Regions from separate parts of the Brenneria nigrifluens DSM 30175 genome, predicted to be linked through region 2. Evidence: predicted binding sites of a transcription regulator. Region 2 holds the regulator's gene; the other holds the start of a gene.
What was found. Region 2 encodes PhoB, which activates phosphate uptake and scavenging genes when phosphate is short. Its sites were predicted from a motif close to CTGTCATAAAACTGNCNNAT; they were not measured.
Positions count from the first base shown of each region.

Region 1 (15,546 bases), 1.1 Mb from region 2:
CGGCGGTTGCCGGGGAGATGCGCCGCCGTCAGTCTTCATCCGTTTTGCCGCGCATCGGCGTTTTTATCTGGGAGTGGCCAGACGGCCCGGCCGCGCTGCCCGAGCGCCTTGAGGGATTACGGACGATGGGGTTCGCCATGACGGCCGATTATACGCATCGCATCTCCTCGCTGGAGGAGGCCGAACGCTGGCGGGAGCGCTGGTTTCGCCATCCCTTGCCCTTTGTCACCGACGGCGTGGTGATCCGTCAGGATAAAGAACCGCAGGGGCGCTATTGGCGAAATACTCCGGCCGACTGGGCCATTGCCTGGAAATATCCGCCGGTGCGGCAGGTGGCGGAGGTTAACGGCGTTGATTTTGCCATCGGCCGTACCGGCAGGATTAGCGTGGTGCTGAGGCTCAACCCGCTGCGGCTGGATGACAAGACGGTGCGCCGGGTCAACGTGGGGTCGCTATCGCGCTGGCGGCAATGGGATGTCCTGCCCGGCGATCAGATCGCCATCAGTCTGGCCGGGCAGGGTATCCCCCGGCTGGACAAGGTGGTGTGGCGGGTTGCAGAACGCGCCGCGGTCATTCCGCCGCCGGAGGGTGATTTTCATTCTCTCAGTTGCTTTCAATACAGCCTTGCCTGTCGGCAACAGATGGTTGCACGGCTGACCTGGCTCAGCGGCGAGCACGGGCTGAATCTTAAAGGCGTCAGCGAGGGGATGTGGCGCCGCTTGACGCAACAGGGCGTATTGCGTGACGTGGCGTCATGGTTGGCGCTGAGTAGGGAACAGATACAGGACGTGAAGGGGGTTGGCATCAAGCAGGCCAATAACCTTTATGACAATTTACAGCAGGCTCGTCAGCAGCCTTTGGCGCGTTGGCTGATGGCGCTGGGTCTTCCCTTGCCGCGCTCGGCCGGGAATGTGCTGGAGGATATAAGCTGGCCGCAGTTGCAACAGCTTAGCGCGTTGCAGTGGCGGCAGTTTCCGGGGATAGGCGCCAAGCGGGCTGAAGAGATCATGGCTTTTTTGCATCATCCGGCGGTGGTTGAGCTTATTGCCTGGCTGGGTAACGAGGGAATAAAAAATATAAGGGGCGCCGCTAAGCGGTAGTGTAACGGCTTTGTCGTTATACCGACACAGGCAAAACGCGCGCTGCGGTACTGAACTCCCCCATTATGACGTTGTCCTACAGCTTCGGATAATAAATAAGTTTTGTCGGAGCATTTGACGCGATGAAGTTTGGTCCCACGTTTTCACAGCCTAAGTTATCGTTAGTCTTGGCAATATATATCGGTTTTTTCCTTAATCTTTCGGTCTTTTATCGACGGTTTGATTCTTTTTCCATCGTCACGGGCACGCAAATATCAAAATTTCTCCCGGCGATGATTGAACTGGCCGCCTGTATATTGTCTACCTTTTTTCTTATGCGCATTATTTCGCTGGGCGGGCGCTATTTTTATCGCATCGTGGCTTCGCTGCTGGTCCTTATTTCCGTCGCCGCCAGTTATTACATGAGCTTTTACAATGTAGTTATCGGCTACGGCATTATTGCCGCCGTCATGACCACGGACATTGACCTTTCCAAAGAAGTTATCGGCCTCCATTTTATTCTGTGGATGCTGGCGGTCAGCGCATTGCCCTTGTTGCTGATTTGGAAAAACGAATTACGCCATACCTTGATTGAACAGCTGAAATCGCCGGGAAAGCGCCTGTCGCCGGTGCTGATTTTACTGGCCGTCATCGCGCTGGTGTGGTTGCCGATCCGCTATATGGACCGAGCCCAGTCGGTCTCTGAAAAATTTTCCAACGTTGATTTACCCAGCTATGGCGGCGTGGTGGCGCATTCCTACTTGCCGTCAAACTGGCTTTCCGCGCTGGGGCTGTTCGCCTACACGAAATATGACGAAAGCCTGGACTCGACGAATTTGTTCGATCCCGGCAAGCACTTTACCTATGTCCCGCCCAAAGGGATTGATGACACCTACGTGGTCTTTATCATCGGTGAAACCACCCGTTGGGATCATATGGGGCTGTTGGGGTATGAGCGCGACACCACGCCCAGACTGTCGAAAGAAAAAAATCTGGTCGCCTTCCGCGGTCACTCCTGCGATACCTCGACCAAGCTTTCCATGCGCTGCATGTTTGTGCGCGAAGGCGGTACGGAAGACAACCCTCAACGTACGCTGAAGGAGCAAAATATCTTTGCGGTACTCAAGGAGCTGGGGTTTACGTCCGAGCTGTTCGCGATGCAGAGCGAGGTTTGGTTCTATAACAGTATCGAAGCTGACAACTACTCTTTTCGCGAAATGATTGCGTCGGAAAAAAGCAACGACGGCAAGTCGGTGGACGACATGCTGCTGGTGGATGAAGTTAAGGAATCGCTGGAACGTTACCCACGCGGCAAGCATCTGATTGTGCTGCATACCAAGGGGTCCCATTATCTCTATTCGATGCGTTATCCCCGCAGTTATGCCCGCTATCAGCCGGAATGCATGGGGGTGGACGCCTCCTGTTCCCGCGAGCAGCTGATTAACGCGTTTGATAACAGCGTGCTGTATACCGACAGCTTTATCGATAACGTGATTAATCAGGTGCGGGATAAAAAAGCGCTGGTCTTTTATGCCTCCGATCATGGTGAATCCATCGATGATAACCATCACCTGCATGGTACGCCGCGCCATATGGCGCCGCCGGAGCAGTTCCGATCGCCGATGATAGTCTGGGCATCGGATACATTCCTGGCCGACCCCAATAATCTTAACGCCTTCGATCGGCTCAAGGCGCAACAGCGGATAGGTAAAACGCACCGCCACGAAGAGCTGTTCGACACCATCCTGGGATGCATTGGCTATACCTCGCCGGACGGCGGCATCAACCCGAAAAACAACTGGTGCCACAAGGGAAGTTAACCAGAGTTACGCACAAAGAGGCCGTCACCTGCGGTAGTAGGCAGGTTACGGCCTCTCGGATTACAAGATATGCCTCGCCTGCGGGCATGACGGATTACGCTGTTCTTTGTCGGCGAACCTGTTTTTCGCGGCGGGTCATAGGATCCTGCCTGGAGGACGCCAGTTTCAGCGCCACGTCCGGCGTGAGGTAGCGGCCGCCCGTCGCCACGGCGCGCTTCGCGGCCGGAACCAAACTCGCCGACCACCCGCATGTTCGGCATTGAATACTTTACCAACAGCCATAATCCTTTTTCTAAAAAGGGATTGACGCCTTAATAGGGTAGCAGTAATATGCGCCCGCACTCGGTGAGTGGCGCAGCCTGGTAGCGCACTTCGTTCGGGACGAAGGGGTCGGAGGTTCGAATCCTCTCTCACCGACCAAATCGACTTTCGGTAAGCGTCAGGAATAGACGGATACAGCCGGAAAGTACCAAGAAACCCGCATCCTGACTGGATTGGCGGGTTTTTTATTGCCTGTTATCTATCGGTGTACCCCGTTTACAGCCGGGAAGTTTAGTTATACGCTTAGTTATGCCTCGCCATATAACACCCCTCTGACCATGCGCCGGGAGCATGTACCACCAATACCCGGACAACACAGATTGATATCGACACCATCAATCAAAATTACAGAAATCCACCATGCCGCGTTTCTTGCTACCGAGATTTGGCCGTGGGCTAACCAACTCCTTTCTGATGAGTCGCCCTGGTATGCGCAATGTTGGATACTTAAATTTGTATCACACCAAAATCCCCACGGCCTAACAAAGAAAAAAAACGCCACTGTTGCTTTCTACCCTGGTTGCCTGCGTTATGGGAATGTCTGCCGCTCACGCGGCGCAGACGGTCTCGTTAGGCTATGCGCAGGCGAATGTTGATGGTTTCAAAGATCTGAAAGGTGTTACCGCCAAGTACCATTATCAGGGTGATTCCGCTCTCGGTATTATTGGTTCTTTCACCTATATGGGGGCGAAAGAGGACTTTTACGATCGGGAGTTTGATTCCCACGAGCGTGATAAGGCCAAATATTACTCCCTGCTGGTAGGGCCGTCTTACCGTTTTAACGATATCGTGAGCATCTATGGTCTGGCGGGGATTGGCTACGGTAAAGTGGACTGGAAATACTCCGAGCCATTTTATAGTGAATCCGGCAGCGAAAAGAAATCCAAATTTGCCTACGGCGTGGGTGTGCAAATCGCCCCTGTTGAAAACTGGGTGATTGATGTCGGTTACGAGGGGACAAAAATATACGACTCCCGTATCGATGCTTTCAACGTTGGGGTAGGTTACCGCTTCTGATTGGCCGCCTCATCGATTAACCGGCGGGCTTTCCGGCCTGTCGGTTATCTCCCGCACTACGCCTCGTAATGCTCTCCAGCGATCGGTTGCCGTCGTCATGGCAGCGCCTGGGCGCAGGCCCAGGCCGAACTCCAGGCCCACTGAAAATTGTAGCCGCCGAGCCAGCCGGTGACATCGACCACTTCCCCGATAAAATAGAGGCCCGGTACTTTATTGGCTTCCATGGTTTTTGACGACAGCTCCCGGGTATCCACGCCGCCCAACGTGACTTCCGCCGTCCGGTAGCCTTCCGTGCCGTTGGGCTGCACCCGCCATTGGCTGATGTTTTTCTCGATTTGTAATTGCCGGGCGGCGTTCAGCTGTTTCAGCGTGACATCCGGCAATTGCCCAAGCGTTTGCAGACATTCGACCAGCCGTTTGGGGAGCCATTGCGACAGGGTATTTTTCAGGCTTTGATTGGGATGAGCCAGCCGTTCATCATTAATCAGCGCCGCCATATCCTGATTAGGCAGCAAATTAATGGTTACCCACTCGCCCGCCTGCCAATAGCTGGAGAGCTGAAGCACCGCAGGACCGGAAAGCCCCCGATGGGTAAACAGGATGTTTTCCCGGAACGTCACGCCATTTTCCGCGGTTATCACCGCCGGTACGGAGACGCCGGATAGCGTCTGCAGGTGTTCCAGCAACGGTTTATGCAGGGTAAAAGGCACCAGCGCGGCACGCGTCGGCAAGACGTTTAACCCGAATTGCCGGGCGATTTGATAACCGAACGGCGTCGCTCCCAGGCCCGGCATGGACAGGCCGCCGCTGGCAATCACCAGCGCCGGGCTATGCAGCGCCGCGCCGTTGGCCAATTGCAATATGAACGTATCGCCCGTTTTTTCCACCGCCGCCACTTCACTGCGCAAACGTAGCGCGACGTCGGCCCGCTCGCACTCCTTGAGCAGCATATCGACGATCTGCTGGGCCGAGTCATCGCAAAATAGCTGGCCGAGGGTTTTTTCGTGGTAGGCGATATGGTGGCTATTCACCAGGCTGATAAAGTCCCACTGGGTATAGCGCGCCAGGGCGGATTTACAGAAGTGGGGATTCTGGGAAAGATAAGCCGCGGGTTCGACGTACAGATTGGTAAAGTTGCAGCGCCCGCCGCCGGACATCAGAATTTTACGCCCGGGCTTTTTGCCGTTGTCGAGCAGCAGAACGCGCAATCCCCGCTGCCCCGCCTGCGCGGCACAGAACAACCCCGCCGCGCCGGCGCCGATAATGACAACGTCAAACTGTTCCACCATGATCTCTCCGGTTATGGGTTCTGGGCGTGGCTATCCAGCTATGAATGCCTGCAACCTGCGGGCGGCAAATTGTAGTGTCCGTTTCCGCCGGATGCCAGCGTAACAATTTGCGTGTTTTGGTAAAAATGTATAATTTGTTGATTTTTATATATTAAGTGAATAGATCGCCATAATTCATTACCCCCTAAGTCAAAAAAAAGTCATATTTCCCTTTTCCCCGCCCCCGCTTGTCGCAGATAATGCGCCGCGTTCATGACCACTAAATGGCCTAACGCTTATGCTACATTTATTTGCCGGACTGGATTACTACACCGGCCTGATGTTGATACTGGCTCTGTTGTTTGTATTGTTTTATGAAGCTATCAATGGCTTCCACGATACGGCCAATGCAGTCGCTACCGTTATTTATACCCGCGCCATGCGCGCGCAGTTCGCCGTCGTTATGGCGGGCGTGTTTAACTTTTTCGGCGTGCTGCTGGGGGGATTAAGCGTTGCTTACGCCATTGTCCACCTGCTTCCCACGGATTTATTGCTGAATGTGAGTTCGGCTCACGGTCTGGCGATGGTCTTTTCCATGCTGCTGGCCGCCATTATCTGGAATCTCGGGACCTGGTATTTCGGGCTTCCGGCCTCAAGTTCGCACACCTTGATCGGCGCCATCATCGGTATCGGTTTAACCAACGCTCTGCTGACCGATACCTCCGTGGTGGATGCGCTTAATGTTCCCAAGATGATCGCTATTTTCCTGTCGTTAATTTTATCGCCGATTGTGGGGATGATTATCGCCGGTCTGATGGTCTTCTTGTTGCGCCGTTTCTGGAGCAATAGTAAAAAACGCAAGCGCGTACACCTCACGCCAAGCGATCGCGAAAAGCAGGATGGCAAACGCAAACCACCGTTCTGGACGCGCACCGCGCTGATTTTATCCGCCATCGGGGTAAGTTTTTCACACGGCGCCAATGACGGTCAGAAAGGCATCGGTCTTATCATGCTGGTGCTGATTGGCGTGGCGCCCGCCGGGTTTATCGTCAATATGAACGCTTCCGGCTATGACATCAGCCGTACCCGCGATTCCGTTATCAACCTACAGGAATATTATCAGCAGCACGGTCCGGCGCTGGCGCATGTCATCGATCTGTCGCCGCCGTTAATTCCGTCACCGGAAAAAACCATTCCGGCAAATGGCAACGGCGCGGTCGAGTTCTACTGCGATAGCTCCCGCGTGATGATCGCCATCGAGCAGACTCAGAGCCTGCTGAGCAATCTGAAAAGCTACGAGCAGCTGAATGCGGACGATCGCGGCAAGGTTCGCCGGCTGCTGATGTGCATTGCCGATACCATGGATCGGATTATCAAGCTGCCGGAAACGCCGTCCGACGACAAACGCTATTTGAGCAACCTGCGTAAAGACCTGTTGCAGACTATCGAGTACGCGCCGATTTGGATCATTATCGCCGTCGCCCTCGCGCTTTCACTGGGTACGATGGTGGGCTGGAAACGGGTAGCGACCACCATCGGCGAGAAAATCGGCAAGAGAGGAATGACCTATGCGCAGGGCGTTTCGGCGCAGGTTACCGCGGCCTTGTCGATTGGCGTCGCCAGTTATACCGGGATGCCGGTTTCCACCACTCACGTGTTGTCCTCCGCGGTTGCCGGGACGATGATCGTCGATGGCGGCGGCGTGCAGAGTAAAACGGTGAAAAATATCCTGCTGGCCTGGGTGCTGACGCTGCCGGTATCGCTGCTGCTGTCCGGCACTTTGTACTGGCTGGCATTAAAACTTATTTAGCGATAAGGCTTTCTGCCGTCATAAAATATAAAAAAGGCGATGCTTAACCGGATCGCCTTTTTATTTTAAGTACCTGTTCATTATTTCAATACCAGATCAGCATCGCCACCAAACTGATAACCACCAGTCCGCACAGGGCCGTGGTGAGCAGAAACTGACCCCGCACCCTTTCACAGCGGCGCACAAACTCGGGATCGTGATGCTCAAGATAACGCTGGGCGTAGATATAGCGCACCAGTCTGATCTGTTTACTTGGCTGACCATGTGATGTGAAGAAACCGCCCCCATCCACGTATTGATACAGCAGCGGATCGCAGTCGCGCAATATCAGCAGTAATACGCGTAATGAGGAATAATATCGAGCCATATTGATGATGCAGACAACACATAAAGCCCAGAAAAGCGCAAATGTACTGATCATGCTTCCCTCCCGGTTCCCGATTGTGCTATTCGCCGGTGGCGATGGCAGTGCAGGTTTTGCCAATGACACCGCTGCGAATATTTATGCCACACGTTTTCACGTGATTTTATAGTGCGCCCGGATGACCAAATGCATCACGGTTAACCCTATGGTTATTTTCTTCCCTTGAGGATGGATCGCCCTCACTTTTATTGTAGAGGAGGAAGCTGTTTTTTTGCTACAGATACAGCAAAATCGGCGCAGTAGACAATTTTCTCTGTGGTAATGCCCTGAATTGAAGAAGAAACTGCGTGATTTGACCGCAAAAATAAGCGCTTTCCACTACACTTATCAATATCATTGACAGGATTAAAAACGGATCTTTGATGAAAGAATCAAAATGTTAGGTCGTCATAATCTGGTGTTTTCAGCCGTCGTTCGCTAAAGCGCGCCGTTGTGATCTGCTGAACATAACCATAATGCAGCGGGGTGTTATCATATAATCCGCTGTTAAGTATCAGATTGGCAGGAGAAAATCTGCTGACCCATCATTAGTCTTTACGGAAGGAGTCTTATTATGGCTTACAAACATATCCTTATTGCTGTTGACCTTTCTCCGGAAAGCAAAGTGTTAGTGGAAAAGGCGGTCTCCATGGCGAGGCCGTATAACGCGAAAGTGTCTTTAATTCATGTCGATGTGAATTATTCCGATCTCTACACCGGGCTTATCGACGTCAATCTGGGCGATATGCAGCAACGGATCTCTGAAGAAACGCAGAATGCGTTGACCGAGCTTTCTCAGAATGCCGGTTACCCTATTACCGAAACATTGAGCGGTAGCGGCGATCTCGGGCAGGTTCTGGTGGATGCCATCAAGAAATACGATATGGATTTGGTGCTCTGCGGCCACCATCAGGATTTCTGGAGCAAGCTTATGTCTTCCGCGCGTCAGCTGATTAACACGGTTCATATCGATATGCTGATTGTTCCGCTGCGGGAAGACGACGACGACGAATAAAAATCATCGCTGTCCGGCGACCTGTTCTGCTGACAAAAGGCACGGCCCGCGGGCGGTGCCTTTTGTTGTATGACAAGCAGTTTAAGGCTTACATCATAATGAAAATTAAGCACTTACCTTTTGATCAGAGTGTTAATGGCTGGTCGGCAATCATTGGCGATAAGCTGGATTATCCGCAGCAGCAGGGGAAAACCACGGCGGACTGGCTGATTATCGGCGCGGGCTACGCCGGTACCGCATTCGCCCAGCGGCTCGCCGAACAGCGTCCTGATGAACATATCGTACTGCTCGATGCGGGTGAGATCGGGGACAACGCCTCCGGGCGCAATTCCGGTTTCGCGATCGAACTGCCGCATAACATCGGCAGTTCGACCGCCGAATTGGAAAAAGCGGCCGCTTACCGGCGCCTGCTGCAATTTGGCGTCTCCCATCTGCAAGAGCGGGTGGCGCGCCATGGGATCAACTGCGACTGGAGCAGCGCCGGAAAGTATCACTGCGCGGTGAGCCCGAAATTCAACGGGCTGATCGATGCCTATGTCCGTGAGCTTGACAATCTTGGCGAAGCCTATCAGGTTGTGGAGAAGGACGCGCTTGCCCGTCGTCTCGGCACCCATTTTTATCATCGGGCCGTCTACACCCCAAACTGTATTTTGCTTAATCCCGCGGCGTTGATGCAGGGACTGGTGGCGTACCTGCCGGAAAACGTTACCGTTTACGCGAACTCACCGGCGCTGAGCATTGACGCCGGCGCGCGTATTCATGTGGAAACGCCGCACGGCGAGATCCGCGCCCGCAGGCTGATGATGGCGATCAACGGCGCGGCGCGCGGCCTGCCGCTGTTTAAAGGGCGGCTATTCGCGATAGCGACCTTCGCTACCCTGACCGAACCGCTCAATGCGCAGCAGCTCCAGCGCGTCGGCGACATGGCCGACTGGGGCGTTACGCCGGTCAATGCCCTGGCCGGCGCCACGCTGCGCTACACGCGCGATCGCCGTTTCCTGATCCGCGAGCAGGTGAATTTTACGCCGGGTCTGACCACCGGCGCGCTGGAAACCGGGCGCCATGCGCGGCGTCACGCGGCGATATTCGCCCGGATATTCCCGCAGTTGAAAGATGTGGCGATGGCGCATACCTGGTCCGGCCTGATTAGCGTTACGCGAAACGGCGCGCCGATCTGGGGACAGCTGGCGGACAATGTGTATGCCGCCGCCGGCTGCAATGGCTCGGGTCTGTCGAAACAGACCGCCGCGGGGCGTATCCTGGCCGATTTTGCGTTGGGCGAGGATAATCCGCTGATTGGCGATATGCAGTCGCTTGGGCAGGCCGGCTATTTACCGCCGCGGCCGTTTCTTGATATCGGGGTGCGGGGTTATCTGGCGAGAGAGAGATGGCGGGCGCGCAGCGAGAGGTAATGACCCTATTCTGTTTGCGCGTTCTGTGCGGCAACGACAATAAAAAACCGCCTGGTGACCTGTGAGCGGCGCTCCCGAAGGCGGCAACGCCGCGCGATTACCGCTCCAGCGGCAGATAAAAATCGAAGCGGTGGCTTTTGGTTTCCAGCATGGACTGCGCCGGCACCCCCGCCAGCGGCGGGGCGTAGTCCGGCCGTTTTACCACCACGCGTTTTTTGGCGATGCGCCGGGCGGGCGCCAGCAGTTCATCGGCGTCGTCGTCACTCCCTACCAGTGATTGAAACACCCGCATCTCTTTTTTCACCAGCGCGCTTTTTTGTCGATGGGGAAACATCGGATCGAGGTACACCACGTCGGGGAGCGGGGTGATATCCTCTAACGCGTGCAGGCTGGAGGCGTGCAGCAGCGTCAGCCGCTCGCGCAGCCACGGGCCGATCTCCGCATCCTGATAGCCGCGCCGCAATCCGTCATCCAGCAGCGCCGCCACCACGGGATTCCTCTCCAGCATGCGCACCCGACACCCTAATGAGGCGAGAACAAACGCATCGCGCCCCAGCCCCGCCGTGGCGTCGACCACATCGGGCAGGTAATCCTTTTTGATTCCGACCGCTTTGGCGACCGCTTCGCCGCGTCCGCCGCCGAAACGGCGGCGGTGCGCCATCGGCCCTGAGACGAAATCGACATAGATCGCCCCCAGGCGGGGTTCGTCCTGTTTACGCAGTTCCAGACGTTCCGGCGTCAGCGCCAGCGCCATAACGGCGCCGGGATCGGCGATCAATCCCCAGCGCTCGGCCAGCAAAGGCAAGGCGCCGCGATCGGCGCCTTCCTCGGTTAATAGGCAGATCTTCATCCTTTGCTGCCATTCATCCCTTGATACCGTAGTGGTGCAGCATGGCATCCAGCTGCGGCTCGCGGCCGCGGAAGCGTTTGAACAGTTCCATCGGCTCTTCGGATCCGCCGCGCGACAATATATTGTCCAGGAAAGACTGGCCGGTTTCGCGGTTGAATATCCCCTCTTCCTGGAAACGGGAATAGGCATCGGCCGCCAGCACGTCGGCCCACAGGTAGCTGTAATAACCCGCCGCGTAACCGCCGGCGAAGACATGGCTAAACGCGTGCGGGAAGCGTCCCCAGCTTGGACTTGGCACCACGGCGACCTGCGCTTTGACTTCCGCCAGCGTCGGCAGAATCTGCGCGCCTTTGGCGGGGTCGAATTCGGCATGCAGGCGGAAATCGAACAGCCCGAATTCGAGCTGACGCAGGATAAATAGCGCCGCCTGATAATTTTTCGCCGCCAGCATTTTATCCAGCAGTTCCCGCGGCAGCGGCGCGCCGGTTTCATAATGGCCGGAGATAAAGGCCAGCGCCTCCGGCTCCCAGCACCAGTTTTCCATAAACTGGCTCGGCAGCTCGACGGCGTCCCAGGGCACGCCGCTGATGCCGGCCACGCCCGCGGTATCAACCCGCGTCAGCATATGGTGCAGGCCGTGGCCGAACTCATGGAACAGCGTGGTGACTTCATTGTGGGTGAACAGCGCCGGTTTACCGCTGACCGGGCGGTTGAAGTTGCAGGTCAGGTAGGCCACCGGTTTTTGCAGTTCGCCGTCGCCTTTGCGCAGGTTACCGACGCAGTCGTCCATCCAGGCGCCGCCGCGTTTGTGTTCGCGGGCGTAGAGATCGAGATAGAAGCTGCCGCGCAGTTCGCCGCTTTCGTCAAACAGATCGAAGAAACGCACCTCCGGGTGCCACACATCCACGTCTTTGCGCTCTTTGGCGGTGATGCCGTAAATGCGCTTAACCACTTCGAACAGCCCTTCGACCACCCGCTGTTCCGGGAAGTAGGGGCGAAGCTGCTCGTCGCTGATGGCGTAGAGGTGCTGCTTCTGCTGTTCGCTGTAGTAGGCGATATCCCACGGCTGTAAATCCTCGACGCCGTAATGTTCTTTGGCGAAGGCGCGCAGCTGCGCCAGCTCTTCTTCCGCCTGGGGACGCGCGCGTTTGGCCAGATCGGACAGGAAGTTGATAACCTGCTGGGGATTTTCCGCCATTTTGGTGGCCAGGGATTTATGCGCATAGCTGTCGAAGCCGAGCAGTTGCGCCAGTTCATGACGCAGCGCCAGCTCTTCCGCCATGATGTCGCTGTTGTCCCATTTGCCGGCGTTCGGTCCCTGATCGGAGGCGCGGGTGGCATAGGCGCGGTACATTTCCTCGCGCAGCGCCTGATTGGAGCAATAGGTCATCACCGGGAGATAGCTGGGGATATCCAGCGTCAGCAGCCAGCCGTCCTGCTCTTTGGCTTCCGCCTGCGCTTTGGCGGCGGCCAGCGCGCTTTCCGGCAGGCCATCCAGCTCGGCGACGTCGGTTATCAGCTTGCTCCAGCCCATGGTGGCGTCCAGCACGTTGTTGCTGTAGCGGGAGCCGAGTTCGGACAGACGCGCGGCAATTTCGCCATAGCGTTTCTGTTTCTCGGGCGGCAGACCGATACCGGACAGTTCAAAATCGCGCAGCGCGTTATCGACGGCTTTCTTTTGCGCCACGCTCAGGGCGGCGTAATGCTCGCCCTCCTTCAGGCTGCGGTACGCCTGATACAGCCCGGCGTGCTGCCCGACCCAGGTGCTGTACTCGGACAGCAGCGGCAGGCACTGCTCGTAGGCGCCGCGCAGCTCCGGGCTGTTTTTTACCGCGTTCAGATGGCTAATCGGCGAGAAAATGCGACTGAGACGATCGTCGCTGTCCGCCAGCGGCTGGCAAAGGTTATCCCAGGTAAAGGGACCCGGCTGTGCAACCACGCGCTCTACGGTCTCACGGCATGTTTCCAGCGCGGATTTGACCGCCGGAACGATGTCCTCGGTTTTAATTTTGGAAAAGGGCGGCAGGGTAAATGGGGACAGTAATGGATTCGTCATAGCGCAGTCCTAATGAGGGTGGATAGCCCGATTGGCGATAAGGCTACTATAAATGGCTGATTAACCATTAAGATGAGGTCAATTATCGTTAAAATCAATGGCGGCGCGCGCGGCGGATGAATTTATCCCCGGCGGCCAGCCGTGGCGGCGCTATTGAGGCTGTTCCCTCTTACCGCCTCCGGCAACGCAGTTCACTTTTTATCGGCCAGACGGTTTATACTGATAGCGATTTTTACCCTGTATTTCTGAAATACCCAACAGCAAGAGAGTCTAATGCTAAGTTATCGCCATAGTTTTCACGCCGGCAATCATGCCGATGTGGTGAAACACACCGTTCAGAGCCTGATCATCGCCGCGCTGAAAGAGAAAGAAAAACCCTTCCTGTATCTGGATACCCATGCGGGGGCCGGGCGCTATCAGCTTAGCGGCGAACATGCGGAGCGCACCGGAGAGTATCTGGACGGCATTGCCCGAATCTGGCGGCGCGACGATATTCCCGCCGAGCTGGAACCTTACATGCAGGCGGTTCGCACCTATAATCATAACGGTCAATTGCGCTATTACCCCGGTTCGCCGCTGATTGCCCGGCAGCTGCTGCGCGAGCAGGACAAAATTCACCTGACGGAGCTGCACCCGAGCGATTTTCCGCTGCTGCGTAACGAGTTTCAGAAAGATGCCCGCTCCAAGGTGGTGCGCGGAGACGGCTACCAGCAGTTGAAGTCGCAGCTGCCGCCGCTGTCGCGCCGCGGTTTTGTGCTGATCGATCCGCCGTATGAACTGAAGACGGATTATCAGTCGGTGGTCCAGGGCATTCAGGAAGGCTACCGGCGTTTCGCCACCGGGGTGTTTGCCCTGTGGTATCCGGTGGTGCTGCGTCAGCATATCAAGCGCTTACTGAAAGATCTGCAAGCGACCGGTATCCGTAACATCCTGCAAATTGAGCTGGCGGTGTTGCCGGACAGCGATCGCCACGGCATGACGGCTTCCGGAATGATTGTGATCAATCCGCCGTGGAAGCTGAAAGCGCAAATGGAAAGCGTGCTGCCCTGGCTGCACGAGGCGCTGGTTCCGGCGGGAACCGGGCATACGCGCGTTGAGCAGGTTGTCGCGGAGTAATGTCCGGCTATTCGGCGGTTTCCCTATCGCAATCATAGGGATAACCTTTACTGGACGCCGTGCGCCGCGGTTACACTCTAGACAAATTTTTTCACCCAAGCATGGATATTCCGATGACTAAACACTATGACTACCTGGCTATTGGCGGCGGCAGCGGCGGGATTGCCTCGATTAATCGCGCGGCGATGTATGGAAAAAAATGTGCGTTGATCGAAGCAAAATATCTGGGCGGTACCTGTGTCAACGTCGGCTGCGTGCCGAAAAAAGTGATGTGGCACGCGGCGCAGATTGCCGAGGCGATCCATCAATACGGGCCTGACTACGGTTTTGATACCACGGTTAACCGCTTTGAGTGGCGTACGCTGGTCAACAACCGCAGCGCCTATATTGACCGTATTCATCACTCCTACGATAACGTGCTGGGTAAAAACAAGGTGGACGTCATTCGGGGGTTCGCCCGCTTTGTTGATGCACACAGCGTAGAGGTGAACGGTGAGAAAATCACCGCCGACCATATCCTGATCGCCACCGGCGGCCGTCCGATGCGCCCTGATTTCCCCGGCGCTGAATTCGGTATTGATTCCGACGGCTTTTTCGCGCTGGAGGCGTTGCCGAAACGTGCCGCTATCATGGGCGCCGGCTATATCGCGGTGGAAATCGCCGGCGTGATCAACGCGCTGGGTTCAGAAACGCACCTGTTTGTGCGTAAGCAAGCGCCGCTGCGCAGTTTCGATCCGCTGATTGTCGACACGCTGGTTGAAGTGATGAACAGCGAAGGGCCGACGCTGCATACCGGGTCGATCCCGCAGTCGGTGGCGAAAAATGCCGACGGGAGCCTGACGTTGACGCTGGAGAACGGCAAGACGCAAACGGTGGACTGCCTGATTTGGGCCATCGGCCGCGAGCCGGCGACGGATAACCTGAATCTGGCCGTCACCGGCGTGGAAACCGATGAGAAGGGCTATATCCGGGTGGATAAATTCCAGAATACCAACGTGCCGGGCATCTACGCGGTGGGGGACAACACCGGCGCGGTAGAACTGACGCCGGTCGCCGTGGCGGCGGGCCGCCGTCTGTCGGAGCGCCTGTTTAATAACAAACCCGATGAGCACCTGGATTACAGCAATATTCCCACCGTGGTCTTCAGCCACCCGCCCATCGGCACCGTCGGACTGACGGAGCCTCAGGCGCGTGAACGGTACGGCGACGATAAGGTGAAGGTTTACACCTCTTCTTTCACCGCCATGTACACCGCCGTGACGCAACACCATCAGCCGTGCCGCATGAAGCTGGTCTGCGTGGGCGAGGAGGAGAAGATTGTCGGCATCCACGGCATTGGTTTCGGCATGGACGAAATGCTGCAAGGGTTTGCGGTGGCG
Region 1 is NZ_CP034036.1:4,714,989-4,730,534, reverse strand. Features, by position in the region: gene ligB (NAD-dependent DNA ligase LigB) at 1-1,100, shown strand, start outside; gene eptB (kdo(2)-lipid A phosphoethanolamine 7''-transferase) at 1,223-2,899, shown strand; partial or broken gene EH206_RS22220 (transcriptional regulator UhpA) at 3,015-3,122, opposite strand; tRNA gene EH206_RS22215 (tRNA-Pro) at 3,243-3,319, shown strand; gene EH206_RS22210 (Ail/Lom family outer membrane beta-barrel protein) at 3,758-4,237, shown strand; gene EH206_RS22205 (BaiN/RdsA family NAD(P)/FAD-dependent oxidoreductase) at 4,333-5,523, opposite strand; gene pitA (inorganic phosphate transporter PitA) at 5,804-7,315, shown strand; gene uspB (universal stress protein UspB) at 7,401-7,736, opposite strand; gene uspA (universal stress protein UspA) at 8,293-8,733, shown strand; gene EH206_RS22185 (NAD(P)/FAD-dependent oxidoreductase) at 8,832-10,145, shown strand; gene rsmJ (16S rRNA (guanine(1516)-N(2))-methyltransferase RsmJ) at 10,243-10,995, opposite strand; gene prlC (oligopeptidase A) at 11,009-13,051, opposite strand; gene EH206_RS22170 (23S rRNA (adenine(2030)-N(6))-methyltransferase RlmJ) at 13,325-14,167, shown strand; gene gorA (glutathione-disulfide reductase) at 14,281-15,546, shown strand, end outside.
Region 1: a site for PhoB is predicted at 5,713-5,732, ahead of pitA (inorganic phosphate transporter PitA). Genes of this name have one in related genera too.

Region 2 (15,546 bases):
GTCGGTGAGGATCGGCCCGTGCCACTGCATGAAACCATGCAGGTCGCCGTGCAATTTCATAATTTCCTGGCCGGGACGCAGCCACAGGTGAAAGGTATTGCCCAGCAGGATCTGCGCGCCGCTCTCTTTTACTTCTTCCGGCGTCATCCCTTTTACCGTGCCGTAGGTGCCCACCGGCATAAACGCCGGGGTTTCCACCACGCCGCGTTCAAAAATCAGTCTGCCGCGCCGCGCCCGGCCGTCGGTTGTTTGCAGTTCGTACTTCACTTAACCTCCAGCATCGGAAAAACAGTCCGATGTTGATGTTGATAATATCAAATGAACGCCTGACAGAGCCTGGTCTGCGGCGCGTATGGACGGTCCGGCCGGGAAACTATCCGGCTTGCTCCTGCTCGGCCGCGGGGTTGCGGGTAATAAACATCGCATCGCCATAGCTGAAAAAGCGGTATTGCTCGGCCACCGCCTGCCGGTAGGCGGACAGGGTGTGCCGATAGCCGGCAAACGCCGACACCAGCATAATCAGCGTGGATTCGGGCAGGTGAAAGTTGGTCACCAGCGCATCGATAATCCGGTAGCGATAGCCGGGATAGATAAAGATCCGCGTGTCGCCGAAAAACGGCGCAATCAGCGCATCCTTGCTGGCCTGCGCGGCGCTTTCCAGCGAACGCACCGAGGTGGTGCCGACCGCCACCACCCGGTTTCCGCGCGCCTTACAGGCCAGCACCGCGTCAACCACCGCCTGCGGCACCTCGGCATATTCGGCGTGCATCACATGATCTTCTATCGACTCCACCCGCACCGGCTGAAAGGTTCCGGCCCCGACGTGCAGGGTGACGAACGCCATTTCCACGCCCTTTTCACGCAGCGCCGCCAGCATGGGTTCATCAAAATGCAAACCGGCCGTCGGCGCGGCCACCGCGCCCGGACGCTGGCTGTAAACCGTCTGATAGAGCTCGCGGTCTGCCTCTTCGTCCGGCCGGTCGATATAAGGCGGCAGCGGAATATGGCCGATGGCGTTCAGAATCGACAATACGTCGCGGGAGTCGTCGAAATGCAGTTCAAACAATGCGTCATGACGGGCCGCCATCGTCGCCCTGACGCTCTCGTCATCGCCCAGCAGCAGCTCGGTTCCGGGCTTTGGCGCTTTCGACGCGCGCACGTGGGCCAGCACCCGGCGTTCATCCAGCACCCGCTCCACCAGCACCTCCAGCTTGCCGCCGCTGGCCTTGCGCCCGAACAGCCGCGCGGGGATCACCCGCGTATCGTTGAACACCAGCAGATCGCCCGCATCCAGCTTATTCAGCAAATCGGTAAACACCTCGTGCGTCACCTTTCCCGTCGGCCCCTCCAGCGACAATAGCCGGCAACCGCTGCGCTGCGCCTGCGGATAGTGGGCAATCAATGATTCGGGAAGTTCAAACGAAAAATCGGCAACGCGCATGACAATTCACTTAGCTGGTTAATACGTTAAAAAAGGGCGGCCTAGTCTAGAGCCGCAAGCGGCAGGCTGCAAGAAATAAGCGCGCGGAGGACGCAATGCATTATACTGTCGCCATGAATTTTCTTGCTCACCTCCACCTGGCCGCGCTGGCCGACAGTTCGCCGTTAGGCAATCTGATGGCGGATTTCGTCCGCGGCAATCCCCAGGACAGCTACCCCGCCGATATCGTTGCGGGTATTCGTCTGCATCGCCGGGTCGATTCCCTGACCGACAGCCTGCCGGAGGTAAAACAGGCGCGCCGGCGTTTCAGCGCCGACTACCGCCGCGTCGCGCCGATTACGCTGGATGTGTTATGGGATCATTTTCTCGCCCGCCACTGGCAACGGCTGGAGCCGCGGATATCGCTCTCCTCCTTTGTCAGTCAGGCGCAGGGGCAAATTACGCCGCATCTGGCGCAAACACCCGATCGCTTTCAGCATCTGAATCGTTATTTGTGGTCGGAACGCTGGCTGGAACGCTATGCGGAACTGCCGTTTATTGCCGATGTGCTGCACAGAATGTCGATTCGGCGGCCTAAGCTGGCGGCGCTTTCCGGTTCGTTCGGCGATATCGAGCAAAACTATGCGCAATTTGAAACGCTTTTCTGGCAATTCTATCCGCGGATGATGGCGCTGGCGCAAACACAACGACTGTAAACCGGCGGGTTTATCGTCATCTTTCCGTCGCCGCTTATCCTTACAATGATAAGGGTTAATGCCGGGCTATGATATATATGCCCTATTGGTTCAATAGGTAAAAACTATCTCATCGATTGGTCTCTTTGCCTGTATTCGCCGCGCTAAAATCCCTATACTTACTGCTGTTTTGTACATCACTCCACCATTAACGACAAATTACAGGAGTAATTATGGTTCTGGTCACTCGTCAAGCGCCTGACTTCACCGCCGCGGCCGTTCTCGGCAGCGGCGAAATCGTTGAAAACTTCAACCTGAAAAAACATATCGCCGGTAAAGCGGCGGTGATCTTCTTCTGGCCGATGGATTTTACCTTTGTCTGCCCGTCGGAGCTGATCGCTTTCGATCACCGTTATGCCGAATTCCAGCAGCGCGGCGTTGAAGTGGTCGGCGTCTCTTTCGACTCCGAGTTCGTGCATAACGCCTGGCGTCAAACCCCGGTCGCCAAAGGCGGCATCGGCGAAGTGAAATATGCGATGGTTGCCGACGTTAAACGCGAAATCCAGAAAGCCTACGGCATCGAACACCCGGATGCCGGCGTGGCGCTGCGCGGATCTTTCCTGATCGACAAAGAGGGCATTGTGCGTCATCAGGTGGTGAACGATCTGCCGCTGGGCCGCAATATTGATGAGATGCTGCGCATGGTCGACGCGCTGCAATTCCACGAAGAGCACGGCGAAGTGTGCCCGGCCCAGTGGGAAAAAGGCAAATCCGGCATGGGCGCGTCGCCGGACGGCGTAGCGAAATACCTGTCGGAAAACGCCGACAAGCTGTAATCGCGCCGTACTTCCCCCTAAGCCAGCGACCCAGGGCCGCTGGCTTTTTTATATCCCCCGGTTACCGCTCTTTTCCTGCTATTGTCACCCCCTTCAGGCGCTAAAAACAAAAATTGACGGACCGCACCCAAAATCTTTAGCCTTAACGGTACGCACCATCAACACCGCCGACCGGTTTGCCGGCATACAAAAGAGGAAACGCATGCAACAAAATCTTGCGCTGTGGCTGGAAAACGCGGGAATGCAACAGGCTGGCATGATTGCGCTACTGATTGTTCTGGGGCTGATATTGCTGATTTCAGCCGTCATCCATCTGATTCTTCATCAGGTGGTGTTAAAAAGAGTGGTATTACGTTCGTCAACCAAAGCGGATAACGTCGGCGTCCCCGATTGGAAGCAGGCTTTAACGCAGCATAATCTGTTTAATCGTCTGGCCTTTCTGCTACAGGGCATTATTCTCAATATTCAGGTGGTGCTGTGGCTGCCGTCGCACAGTGAAACCCGTGAAGCCCTGGTGATCTGTTCTCAGGTCTGGATCATGATTTTCGCTTTGCTGGCGCTATTTTCGCTGCTTGATATCTTGCTGAGCGTTTCATCGCGTTCGAAAATCGCCAACCAACTGCCGCTGCGGGGAATATTTCAAAGCCTGAAGCTGATCGCCACCATCGTGATCGGCATTATGGTGGTGTCGCTGCTGATAGGAAAATCGCCGTTGATTCTGATCAGCGGTCTGGGGGCGATGACCGCAGTCCTGATGCTGGTTTTCAAAGATCCGATTATGGGGTTGGTGGCAGGTATCCAGCTCTCGGTCAATAATATGCTGTTGCTGGGGGACTGGCTGGAAATGCCGAAATACGGCGCCGACGGCGCGGTAATCGATATCGGCTTGACCACGGTTAAAGTCAAAAACTGGGACAATACCATCACCACCATCCCTACCTACGCCCTGATATCGGACTCTTTCAAAAACTGGCGCGCCATGTCGGAATCGGGCGGCCGACGCATCAAGCGCAGCGTCAATATCGATACCACCAGCGTACATTTTATGACCGAAGACGAACAACAGCGGCTGCTGCGCAGCAGGCTGCTCTCGCCGTATATCGCGCACAAAACCAGCGAATTGCAACAGCATAATGCGCAGGACGGCGCCGATCTCTCCTCCCCGCTCAACGGACGCCGGCTGACCAATCTGGGGACGTTCCGCGCCTATCTTCAGGCTTATCTGCGCACGCATCCGGGGATTCATAAAGGCATGACGCTGATGGTGCGCCAGTTGGCGCCGACGCCGGAAGGCTTACCGCTGGAAATTTACGCCTTTACCAATACCACCGCCTGGGTGGAGTACGAAAGCATACAGGCGGACATTTTCGACCATATCTTCGCCGTTATGCCGGAGTTCGAGTTGCGCGTGCATCAGACGCCGACCGGATATGATATGCAGGCGCTGACGCGGCAGGTGACTTCAGTCCGTTAAACAACCGCCCGCGGAAAGTAAAACGGGGATAAAACCTTTATCCCCGTATGCTCACCCTACCGCCGCTGACGGCGCGTCTTGAGCTGATAGCCCGCCAGCAGCAAGACAATCCAGATAACGCCGACATAAAGCGAAACCCGCGTGGCCGGGAAGTAGCCGATTAAACCAATAATAAACACCAGGAAAATGATGGCGCACAGCGAGGTCGCCGTACCGCCGCGCAACGGGAAAGCCAGCGACTTCACTTCATCGCGGCTCAGGCGGCGGCGGAAAGCGATTTGCGAGCACAGGATCATGATCCATACCCAAACGGTGGCGAAAGTCGCCAGCGAGGCGATAACCAGAAAGACTTTGCCCGGCATGATGTAGTTCAGATATACCGCCACCAGCAGCGCCGTCATCATCACCACCACCGTTACCCACGGGATCCCGCGCCGGGAAAGGCGGGTAAAGATTTGCGGCGCATGGCCCTGTTCGGCCATGCCGTGCAGCATGCGGCCGACGCCGAACACATCGCTGTTAATCGCCGACAGCGAGGCGGTGATCACCACAAAATTCAGGATGCCGGCGGCGGCGGTAATCCCCAGATGCTGGAACGTCAGCACAAAGGGGCTGCCGTGGGTGCCGACCTGGTTCCAGGGGTAGATCGACATGATCACAAACAGCGTACCCACATAGAACACCAGAATGCGCCAGGGAACGGAATTGATGGCCCGGGGAATGGATTTTTGCGGATCCTTGGCTTCGCCGGCGGTAATACCAATAATTTCCACCCCGCCGTAAGCAAACATCACCATCTGCAACGAGAGGATCATCCCCATCACGCCGTTACTGAAGAACCCGCCGTTGGTCCACAGGTTATGAATGCCGGTGGGCTCGCCGCCGTTGCCGATGCCCCAGACGATAATGCCGATCCCGGCGACGATCATGATAATGATGGTGGCGACCTTGAAGAAAGAGAGCCAGAACTCCAGCTCGCCGAAGACTTTCACATTCATCAGGTTAATAGCGCCGATGATCAGCACCACGCTCAGCACCCAGATCCAGTGGGGAACCGCCGGGAACCACACGCCCATATAAATGCCGAATGCGGTGACATCGGCAATGGCGACAATTAGCATCTCGAAGCAGTAGGTCCAGCCGGTGATATAGCCCGCCAGCGGCCCGAGGTAATCCTGCGCATAGCGGGAAAAAGAGCTGGACTGCGGGTTATGCACCGACATTTCGCCCAGCGCCCGCATAATGATATAAGCCACGACGCCGCCGATCAGGTAAGCCAGCAGAACACTGGGCCCGGCCATCTGAATGGCGTTGGCCGAACCATAAAAAAGACCGGTTCCGATCGCCGAACCCAGGGCGATAAAACGGATATGCCGCGTACTTAGCCCACGCTTAAGCCTGGCGGATTGTTGTTCCATAGATAAGCAACCTGTTGAAAAAGAAAAACCACAGGCTATCGCCTGTGGCGCATACATCCCACATTGACCGCGTTATTGATGTACTCTGGCTTCCTGATGAGTACCCAACCGGTCGTAAATCGCCGCCGCCAGCAAAACCACCAACGATGGCGGCAGCCAGGCCAGCCCCTGCTCGCTCAGCGGCAGGCGCAGGCTCCACTCCGGCAACAGCGCGTTGAAGGCCGACGATTTTATACCATCAATCAGGCCGAACAACAGGCTGACCAGCATAACGGGCGCCACAATACGCGAATTGTTATTCCACCAGGAGCGCGTAAAGCTCAGCAATACCAGAATGATGCAGGGGGGGTAGATTGCCGTCAGCACCGGGACGGAGAGCTGAATCAGGTGGCTTAAACCAAGGTTGGACACCACCATGGAGAAACCGCCCAGCACAAAGACCAGCGTACGGTATGAGAGCGGCAGATACTGCGCGAAGAACTCCGCACAGGCGCAGGTCAGACCGACCGCCGTTACCATACAGGCGATAAATATCAGCAACGCCAGAAAACTGCTGCCCAGGCCGCCGAACGTGTGCTGGACGTAGGCATGCAGAATTTCAGCTCCGTTGGAAGCCTCCGGCACCAAAGCGCCGCTGGAGGCGCCCAACTGGAACAGACTCAGGTAGACCAGCGTCAGGCCGATGCCGGCAATCAGCACCGCCCATATGGTGTAGCGCGTCAGCAGCCTGGCGCTCTCAACGCCGCGCGAACGGGCGGCGTTAACGATAACGATACCGAACACCATCGCGCCCAGCGTATCCATGGTGAGATAGCCGTTCACAAAACCGTTGGAGAATGGCACATGCTGGTAGGTTTCCGTCGCCTGGATGGGGGAACCGGCCGGCCACAGCACCGCGGCGACGCCCAGTACCGCGAGGGCGGCGATTTTCAGCGGCGCCAGCACATGCCCTACCGTATCCAGCAGTTTTCCGGGGTATAACGAAACCGCGATGACAATCGCAAAGTAGATCAGGCTATAAATCAGCAACGGAGAAGCGGCGTTTCCCACCAGCGGCGCCAGCCCGACCTCAAACGAGACCGTGGCCGTACGCGGCGTGGCGAACAGCGGACCAACCGCCAGATAGCAGACGGTCGCCAATACCAACCCCGCCTTTTTGCCGATCGGGGAGCTTAACGCGTCAATACCGCCGCCGACGCGCGCCAGCGCCACGACGGTCAGCACCGGCAGCCCCACCGCGGTAATCAGAAAGCCGACCGCGGCCATCCAGACGTGTTCGCCCGCCAGTAAACCCACCATCGGCGGGAAAATGATATTCCCCGCGCCGACAAACAGGGCAAAGGTCATAAAACCTAATGCCATGATATCTTTGGACGTTAAACGATGACTCATAGTTATGTCGCGTTGCCTGTATAAATCGATAAGAAGAAGAAAAAACCGTGTCGCAACCACCGTCCATAAGCCAGGACAAAGACGGAGTGCAAATTTATAGGAGTATTCTTTTGGCGCACAGCCATATTGGGGGGCAATTAGAACGTTTATAGCGCTAAAAGACAAGCCGGCATCGAAAAACCAGAGTTTTCAACTAAATTAAACAACAATAACAACAGATAATATTAGCTATCGCAAATTACCTGATACATGATTTGTGCATTTCAAGGCGATACATTGCAATAAACTGCATAAAATTCATAAAAAATGCATGATGAAGCCATAGAATAAACTTATGAGATAAAAAATCGCCGGCCGCGACGGCCTGAAAGGTGGCGGGCAGAGACAGCCCGCCATAAAAAAACGCCGATTCAGACGAACCGGCGCGGACGATTTTCAGTATAAAAACGAGACGATCACCAAACCCGATCGGCGATATCGACCACCAGCCTCAGCTTATTCCACTGCTGCTCTTCCGTCAGGCTGTTGCCCTCTTCGGTGGAGGCGAAGCCGCACTGCGGGCTAAGGCAAAGCTGGCCGATATCGACGAATTTCGCCGCTTCCTCAATACGCTCCTGAACGCTTTGCGCATTTTCCAACTCGCCGTTTTTAGTGGTAATCAGTCCGAGCACCACCTGTTGATGACCCGGCTTGATAAAGCGCAACGGCTCAAAACCCCCGGCGCGCTCCGTGTCGTACTCCAGGAAAAAAGCATCCACATTCACTTCGCCAAACAACGTTTTCGCCACGGGTTCGTACCCGCCTTCCGAAATCCAGGTAGAGCGGAAATTACCGCGGCATACGTGCAGCCCAATCACCAGATCGGCCGGCTTATCCGCCAGCGCCTTGTTCAGCACCGCGGCGTAGGTACTCACCAGTTGCTCGGGATCTTCGCCGCGCTCGCGGATCTGGCGCTTTTGGTCGTCCGAGCACAAATAGGCCCATACGGTGTCATCCAGTTGCAGATAGCGGCAGCCTGCATCATAAAATGCGTGGATCGCGTCGCGCCAGGTTTGCGCCAGATCGTTGAAATAGTCCGCCAGATCCGGGTATACCGTGCTGTCTATCGCTTTACGTCCGCCGCGGAAATGCAGCACGCTGGGGCTGGGAATGGTTATTTTCGCCACCGCATCCCCTGCAATGCCGTTCAGATAGTGGAAATCCTCCAGCATCGGGTGATGTGGATTAAAGCCCACTTTCCCCGTCACTTTAATGCCCAGCGACTTGGTCTGAATACCGTTGAACTGAATCCCCTGATCAGCTTCATAGCGTTCAACGCCGTTCAGCTCGGCAAAAAAGTCAAAATGCCACCAGCTGCGGCGCAACTCGCCATCCGTCACCACCTGCAGGCCCGTTTCGCGCTGCCGCTCGACAACTCGCAGAATTTCCCGATCTTCTATTTGCCGCAGCTGCAACGCATCAATCTTACCGGACTGATACTGCAAGCGGGCCTGCTTGATTGCCGCCGGGCGCAGCAAACTGCCGACGACGTCGGCACGGAATGGGGGAAGTGTTTTAGCCATGGTCGCTCCTGGTTGCCGGCCCGCGCCCTGATGGGCGATGGCGGCGAAATAGTGGAATAATGGACAGCGTGCGTGATAGTCACCGACGGCAACTATTCAGACATCTGGACGTCTAAATTCCCCGTATGCTGCCACGCGCCCTGTTCCCCGGCAATTGAAGAATTTTCACCGTGATTGAATAAATTTCAAGTTTATGCCCAACCCCCCGGCTCAAGGTTGAGCAATGGCGTCCGCCTCCGTCAGGCTGAGGGTTTCACGGTATTTTCAGCCGCGGAGGCAGGCGCAATCAGCCGATTAGGCAGCGTAAACACAAAGCGGGAACCGGCTCCCTCCTCACTGAGGATCTCCAGCCGGGAATCATGGTGGCTGAGCGCGTGTTTGACAATCGCCAGTCCTAACCCGCTGCCGCCGGTCTGGCGCGAACGCGCCTTATCGACGCGATAAAAGCGCTCCGTCAGGCGCGGCAGATGTTCAGCGGCGATCCCCGCCCCGTTGTCGCTCACCTGAAACTGCGCGCCCTGCGGCGTTTTCTGCCAGCAAACCTCAATGCGCGTGCCCGGCGGCGTATGGTTAACGGCATTGTAGACCAAATTGGAAACCGCGCTGCGCAGCTGTTCTTCGTTGCCGAAAATCTGCAGCCGCTCATTCACCCGAAAAACCAGCTCGTGGCGATCCTGACTCAGCGCCTGGGCTTCACGCTGCAAGACGCGCAGCATCAGCGGCATATCCACCTTCTCGTTCAGATCGATCGCCGCCGCCGCTTCGATACGCGATAACGTCAGCAGCTGTTTTACCAGTCCGTCCATACGCCGCGTCTGCTCCTGCATGGTATTCAGCGCCTTGCTGCGCAGGGCGTTGTCCAGCGTTTCATCCTGCATCATCTCCAGATAGCCCTGCAATACCGTCAGCGGGGTACGCAGCTCATGGCTCACATTGGCGAAAAAGTTGCGTCTGGCGCCTTCCAACTGGTGCATCTGCGTAATATCGCGCGCCACCATCAGCAGTTGCCCTTCCGAATAGGGCATCACGCGGAATTCAACGTGGTGGGCGTTATTTAGCTGCAGCGTTAGCGGACGGCTGAAATCCCGCCTTTTCATATAGTCGGCGAATTCGGGATAACGCAGCAGGTTGAGGATATTCTGCCCGTTATCTTCCGGCCAGCGGAAACTGAGCAGGTGTTGCGCCAGATGATTACACCAGAAAATGGCGCCCTCTTCGGTGGTGATCACCAGCGCATCCGGCAAGGATTCGGCGCCGCTGCGAAAACGCTTAATCAACAACGCCAGCTCGCGCCGCCGCCGCCGGTTGCGCAGTTGCATCTGATAAAGACCGTAGAACAGCGGTTCCCAGCTCCAGCGTCCGGGCGGCGGGGTCATGCTGCGATCGACCCAAAGCCAGTAGGAGAGTTTAAGCTGGTTATAAAAATTCCAGCACAGCGCCGCCAGAACGGCGGCTAACAGAAACCAGGGCAGATAGCCGAAGATCAATCCCAGTAACAGCGCGGGCAGACAAAAAAAAGCCAGCTCCAGCGCCAGCCTTTTCCATGAGAGAGGTTCTAGCACGTTAATGTTTCTCCGCTACGACGACCTTCAATAACGCGTTGAAAAACGATACCCCGTTCCCCGAACGGTCTGCACCATTTTATCATGCCCGCTGGTTTCCAGCGCCTTGCGCAAGCGGCGGATATGCACATCAACGGTACGATCTTCAACATAAACGTTAGTGCCCCACACATGATTCAGCAACTGCTCGCGGCTGTAAACCCGCTCAGGATGCGTCATAAAGAAATGCAGCAGTTTAAATTCCGTGGGCCCCATATCCAGCGCGAGCTCTTCCGTCGTCACCCGGTGGGAGGAGGGATCGAGGCTCAATCCGCGCATTTCAATCACCTCTTCAACCGCCATCGGCGAAATGCGGCGCATCACCGCCTTAATGCGCGCCACCAGTTCCTTGGGGGAAAACGGCTTGGTAATGTAATCATCCGCGCCGACTTCCAGCCCGCGCACGCGGTCCTCCTCTTCGCCGCGCGCGGTCAGCATCATGACCGGTATATCGCGGGTAAGCGCCTCGCGTTTCATATGCTTGATAAACTGCAGACCCGAACCGCCCGGCAGCATCCAGTCCAGCAGCACCAGCTCTGGAAAAGGCTCCGACAGTTGCGTTACCGCGCTGTCATAATCTTCGGCCTCGACTGGCTGATAACCATTCTGCTCCAGTACGAAGCATACCATTTCCCGAATCGGTGCTTCATCTTCCACGACCAATATGCGTCTAGCCATCATTAATCCTGCCATTAATCATCGTCGCCGTTGCATGCGGGAGGCATTATGCGTCAGTTTTGTGACAGATTTATTAAAAGCATTTTTTCAATCCCGCACAATAACAGTCCGACGCATTTTCGAGCCGCTTTCCAAACTTTCGGTTTTCGCCACGACACTGCCCCGATGGCTGTTTATAATCAAGCGCATTGCGATTACATGCCGTTCAGGGAGTTCCATGCGTATTATCCACACCGCCGACTGGCATCTGGGGCAGTATTTTTACACCAAAAGCCGGGCGGCCGAACATCAGGCTTTTCTGCACTGGCTGCTGGAACAGGTCGAACAGCAGCAGGCGGATGCGGTAATAGTAGCAGGGGATATCTTTGATAACGGTTCGCCGCCGAGCTATGCGCGGGAAATGTACTACCGCTTTGTGGTCGATATGCAGCGCACCGGCTGCCGGCTGGTGGTGCTGGGAGGTAACCATGATTCTGTCGCCACGCTGAACGAATCGCGGGATCTACTGGCCTGCCTCAATACCCGGGTTATCGCCAGCGTCGACGGCGACGTCGACAAACAGGTGCTGGTGCTGGAAAACCGCCGGAATCAGCCCGCTGCCCTGCTGTGCGCCATCCCTTTTTTACGCCCGCGCGATCTGATCGCCAGCCAGGCCGGGCAATCCGGAGATGAAAAACAGCAGGCCTTGCTGGACGCCATCACCACGCATTACCGCCAGTGTTACCAGTCGGCCTGCCGGCAGCGCGATATTCTGGGGCTGCCGCTGCCCATCATCGCCACCGGGCACCTGACCACCGTCGGCGTCACCGCCTCCGATTCCGTACGCGATATCTATATCGGTACGCTGGATGCGTTTCCGGCGCAGGCTTTTCCACCGGCGGACTATATCGCCCTCGGCCATATTCACCGCCCGCAGCGGGTAACGAAAAGCGCGCCCATTTACTACAGCGGCTCCCCCATTCCGCTGAGCTTTGATGAATTAAGCAGCCGGAAATCGGTTTATCTGGTGGATTTGGCGCCGGGCGGCCCGCCGACGGTAGAGGCGCTCCCGGTGCCGGTCACCCAGCCGATGCGCCTTATCAAAGGCGATCTGGCGGAAATAGAACGGCAGTTGGCCGCCTTCAGCGACTATCAGGGCGAAAAGCCGGTGTGGCTGGATATTGAAATCACCACGCAGGATTATCTGAGCGATATGCAGAAACGCATTCAGGCGCTGACCGACGGTTTACCCGTCGAAGTGCTGCTGTTGCGCCGCGCCCGCGAACAGCACCTGCAGGCGATAGTCCGCCAGCAGAAAGAGACGCTGAACGAGTTGACGGTGCACGAGGTTTTCGAACGCCGGCTGGCGAGCGCCGCCGATCTGGAAGAAAGCCGTCAGCAGCGCGTACGCACGCTGTTCGATCAGGTTATGGATGAATTGGAAAATAGCGAGCACGGCGCATGAAAATACTCAGCCTGCGGTTAAAAAACCTCAATGCCCTGAAAGGGGAATGGAAAATTGATTTCACTCGCGAGCCCTTTGCCAGCAACGGCCTGTTCGCCATTACCGGCCCCACCGGCGCGGGGAAAACCACGCTGCTCGACGCCATCTGCCTGGCGCTGTATCACGCGACGCCGCGGCTGAAAAACATTTCCGCCAGCCAGAATGAGCTGATGACCCGCAACACGGCGGAGTGCCTGGCCGAAGTGGAGTTCGAGGTCAAAGGCGTCGGTTACCGCGCCTTCTGGAGCCAGCGCCGGGCCAGAAACTCCCCGGACGGCAACCTGCAAACGCCGAAAGCCGAACTGGCGCGCATGGATGACGGCACGATCCTGTGTGAAAAGCTGACCGAAAAACTGGAGATGACCGCCGCCATCACCGGGCTGGATTTCGGCCGCTTTACCCGCTCGATGATGTTATCGCAGGGGCAATTCGCCGCCTTTCTGAATGCGGACGCCAACGAGCGCGCCGAACTGCTGGAGGAACTGACCGGCACGGATATATACGGGCTGATTTCCGAGCGCGTTTTCGACCGGCACAAACAGGCCAGAATCGCCCTGGATACCCTGCAGGCGCGCGCGGCGGGAATCGAACTGCTGAATGACGAACAGCGCCGGCAGTTGGAGGCGCAGCTGTCATCGTTAACGCAACGGGAGCAGGCGCTGATTAGCGAGCGAGAGCAAGCGCTAACTTATCAGCGCTGGTTTGAACAACTCGCTCAACATCAGCAAGCGCTGACGGCCGGCAAAGAACGGCTCGTCGCGGCGGAGGAGGACATGCGCCAGGCGCAGCCGGCGCTCGAACGCCTGACGCAAAGCGAACCGGCGGAAAAACTCAGGCCGCTCCAGCAGGAGCGGGACCGTTACCACGCCGAGTCCGCGGCGCTGCAAAAGCAGCTCGACGGCCTGACGCAACATCGGCTAACCCAGGAGAGCGTCCTGCTGGCGCTGCGCCGGCAAGAGGATAAAACACAGCAAGAACAGCGCCGGCAAGCCGACTACCGCCAGCAGCAGGAGACGCTGATCGGCGAACGCATCATTCCGCTGGATCACCAGATCAACACCCTGCGCCAGCAGCGGGACAAACAGCAGCAGGAACTGGAGCAAACGCAGGCGCGCCAGCAGGAGGATCGCCGCAAGCTGGAACAAGCGGAGCGGCAGCGCCAGTCCGCCAAGCAACGGCTGGAGCAGATCCACGACTATCGCCGGCGGCACCCTCATCATCAACGCTGGGGGGAATACCTTTCGCTGTGGCGCGCACAGTTTCAGCGGCAACGGCAGTTGGTTGAGGAGCTGGCGAACCTGCGCCAAAAACAGGCGCGCTATGAGCAACAGGCGGAACAGCTGAATCTGGAAGCGGACAAACTGACCGCCCAGCGCGGCGGACAGCACGGCGCGGTCAGCCATGCTCAGCAACAGTTCGACCAGCATCAGCAGGCGTTGCAGGAAGCGGACGACCGGCAGCCGATTAGCGATCTGTACCAGCAGCTTAACCAGTCCATCGCCCGGCGGCCCGATCGCCAGCGCCTGGCCACCCTCGGAGAGCTGTTCCGGCAGCTCGGTTCGCGCAGGGAGCAGTCGGCAACCCGGCAAACGCAGCTACAGGAACAGCGCGGCCGGTTGCAGGAACAGCGGCAACGGCAAAGTACGGAGCTTGAGCTGCGCCGTCAGCATCTGGCCGAGGTGGATAAAAATCATCAGTTGGAAATACGCATTGTAAAGCTGGAAGAGGAAAGGCGGCGGCTACGGCCGGGCGAAGCATGCCCACTGTGCGGCTCGACGCACCACCCGGCGGTCGAACGCTATCAGGCGCTGCAGACCTCGGAAACCGAACAACGTCTGCTACGACTGAGCCAGGAGGTCGGCCAGTCAGAAAGCGCGCTGGCGCACGTCGAGGCGCAACTGGCGGCATTGCAACAACAGCTTGACCAGTTGCAGCACGATCGCGGCCGCATGGATGAGGAATATCAGACGTTACTGCAACAGTGGCGCGAGGTCAGTGAGCGCTTACCGGGGGATTACGCCCCCGAGCAATTCGCCGAATTAACCGCGTGGCTGGCGCAGTGCGAAACCCAGGAACAGCAGATTCAACGGCAGATTGCGCTGCGCGAGCAGGCCCAACGGCAACGGCAGGAAAGTAAGGATTCACTGACCAATGCAAATACCCTGCTGCAACAGACGGAGCAGCAGATAGCGCTGAACACCCAACAGCGGCAAACGCTGAAGAATGCCCTCTCCGAGCTGCGGCAAGCGCAGCAACAGAGCGCGGAGCAGCAGGAACAGCATCGGCAGGAAATGGAAAAAACGCTGGCGGATTTCTCCCTTGGCGTGCCGGAGACGGCGCAACAGGAGACCTGGCTGGCGCAACGCGCCGAAGAGTGGCGGGTCTGGAAAGAGGCAGAGCAGGAACAGCAGCAGCTATCGAACGCCGCTGCGGCGCTGGAAGCGGAGCGTCAGCATCTGACCAAAACCATCGAGCTTGGCGAACAGCAGCTGTTGGCGTTACGGCGACAGCTGCTGTCGCACGCCAACGCGCTGGAGGAATCCCAACGGCAGCGGCAACAGCTTTTCGGTGATAAATCGACGGCGGAAGTCAGCGCCCAACTGCGTGAAAAAAGCCGGCAGTGCGAACAGGCCGGCCGGGAAATTCAGGCGCAACGCCAGCAGGCGGAGTCGTCGCTGGACCGCCTGACCGGAGAATTAACCGGCGTACAGCAGCAACAGACCCGCGTCGCCGCGCTGCGCCAGCAGGCAGAGCAGGATTTCGCCCAGGCGTTGCAACACAGCGTTTTCGCGGATGAAGAGGCATTTCAACGCGCCTTGCTGGATGAACGCGAGCATAACGAACTGCGCGAGCGCAAAGAAAAACTGCATCAGCAATGGCAACAGGCGACCGCGCTGTATCAACAGGCGGAGCGGCTTCTGACCGCCCATCGGCAACAGCGCCCGCAAACGCTGGCGGCGGAAGCCGCCCTGCCCTGGGTGCAACAC
Region 2 is NZ_CP034036.1:3,622,185-3,637,730, forward strand. Features, by position in the region: gene tgt (tRNA guanosine(34) transglycosylase Tgt) at 1-267, opposite strand, end outside; gene queA (tRNA preQ1(34) S-adenosylmethionine ribosyltransferase-isomerase QueA) at 374-1,441, opposite strand; gene EH206_RS17015 (acyl carrier protein phosphodiesterase) at 1,555-2,136, shown strand; gene EH206_RS17020 (peroxiredoxin C) at 2,349-2,951, shown strand; gene EH206_RS17025 (mechanosensitive ion channel family protein) at 3,154-4,425, shown strand; gene proY (proline-specific permease ProY) at 4,482-5,843, opposite strand; gene brnQ (branched-chain amino acid transport system II carrier protein) at 5,916-7,235, opposite strand; gene EH206_RS17040 (cobalamin-independent methionine synthase II family protein) at 7,691-8,797, opposite strand; gene phoR (phosphate regulon sensor histidine kinase PhoR) at 9,037-10,359, opposite strand; gene phoB (phosphate response regulator transcription factor PhoB) at 10,387-11,076, opposite strand; gene sbcD (exonuclease subunit SbcD) at 11,294-12,520, shown strand; gene EH206_RS17060 (AAA family ATPase) at 12,517-15,546, shown strand, end outside.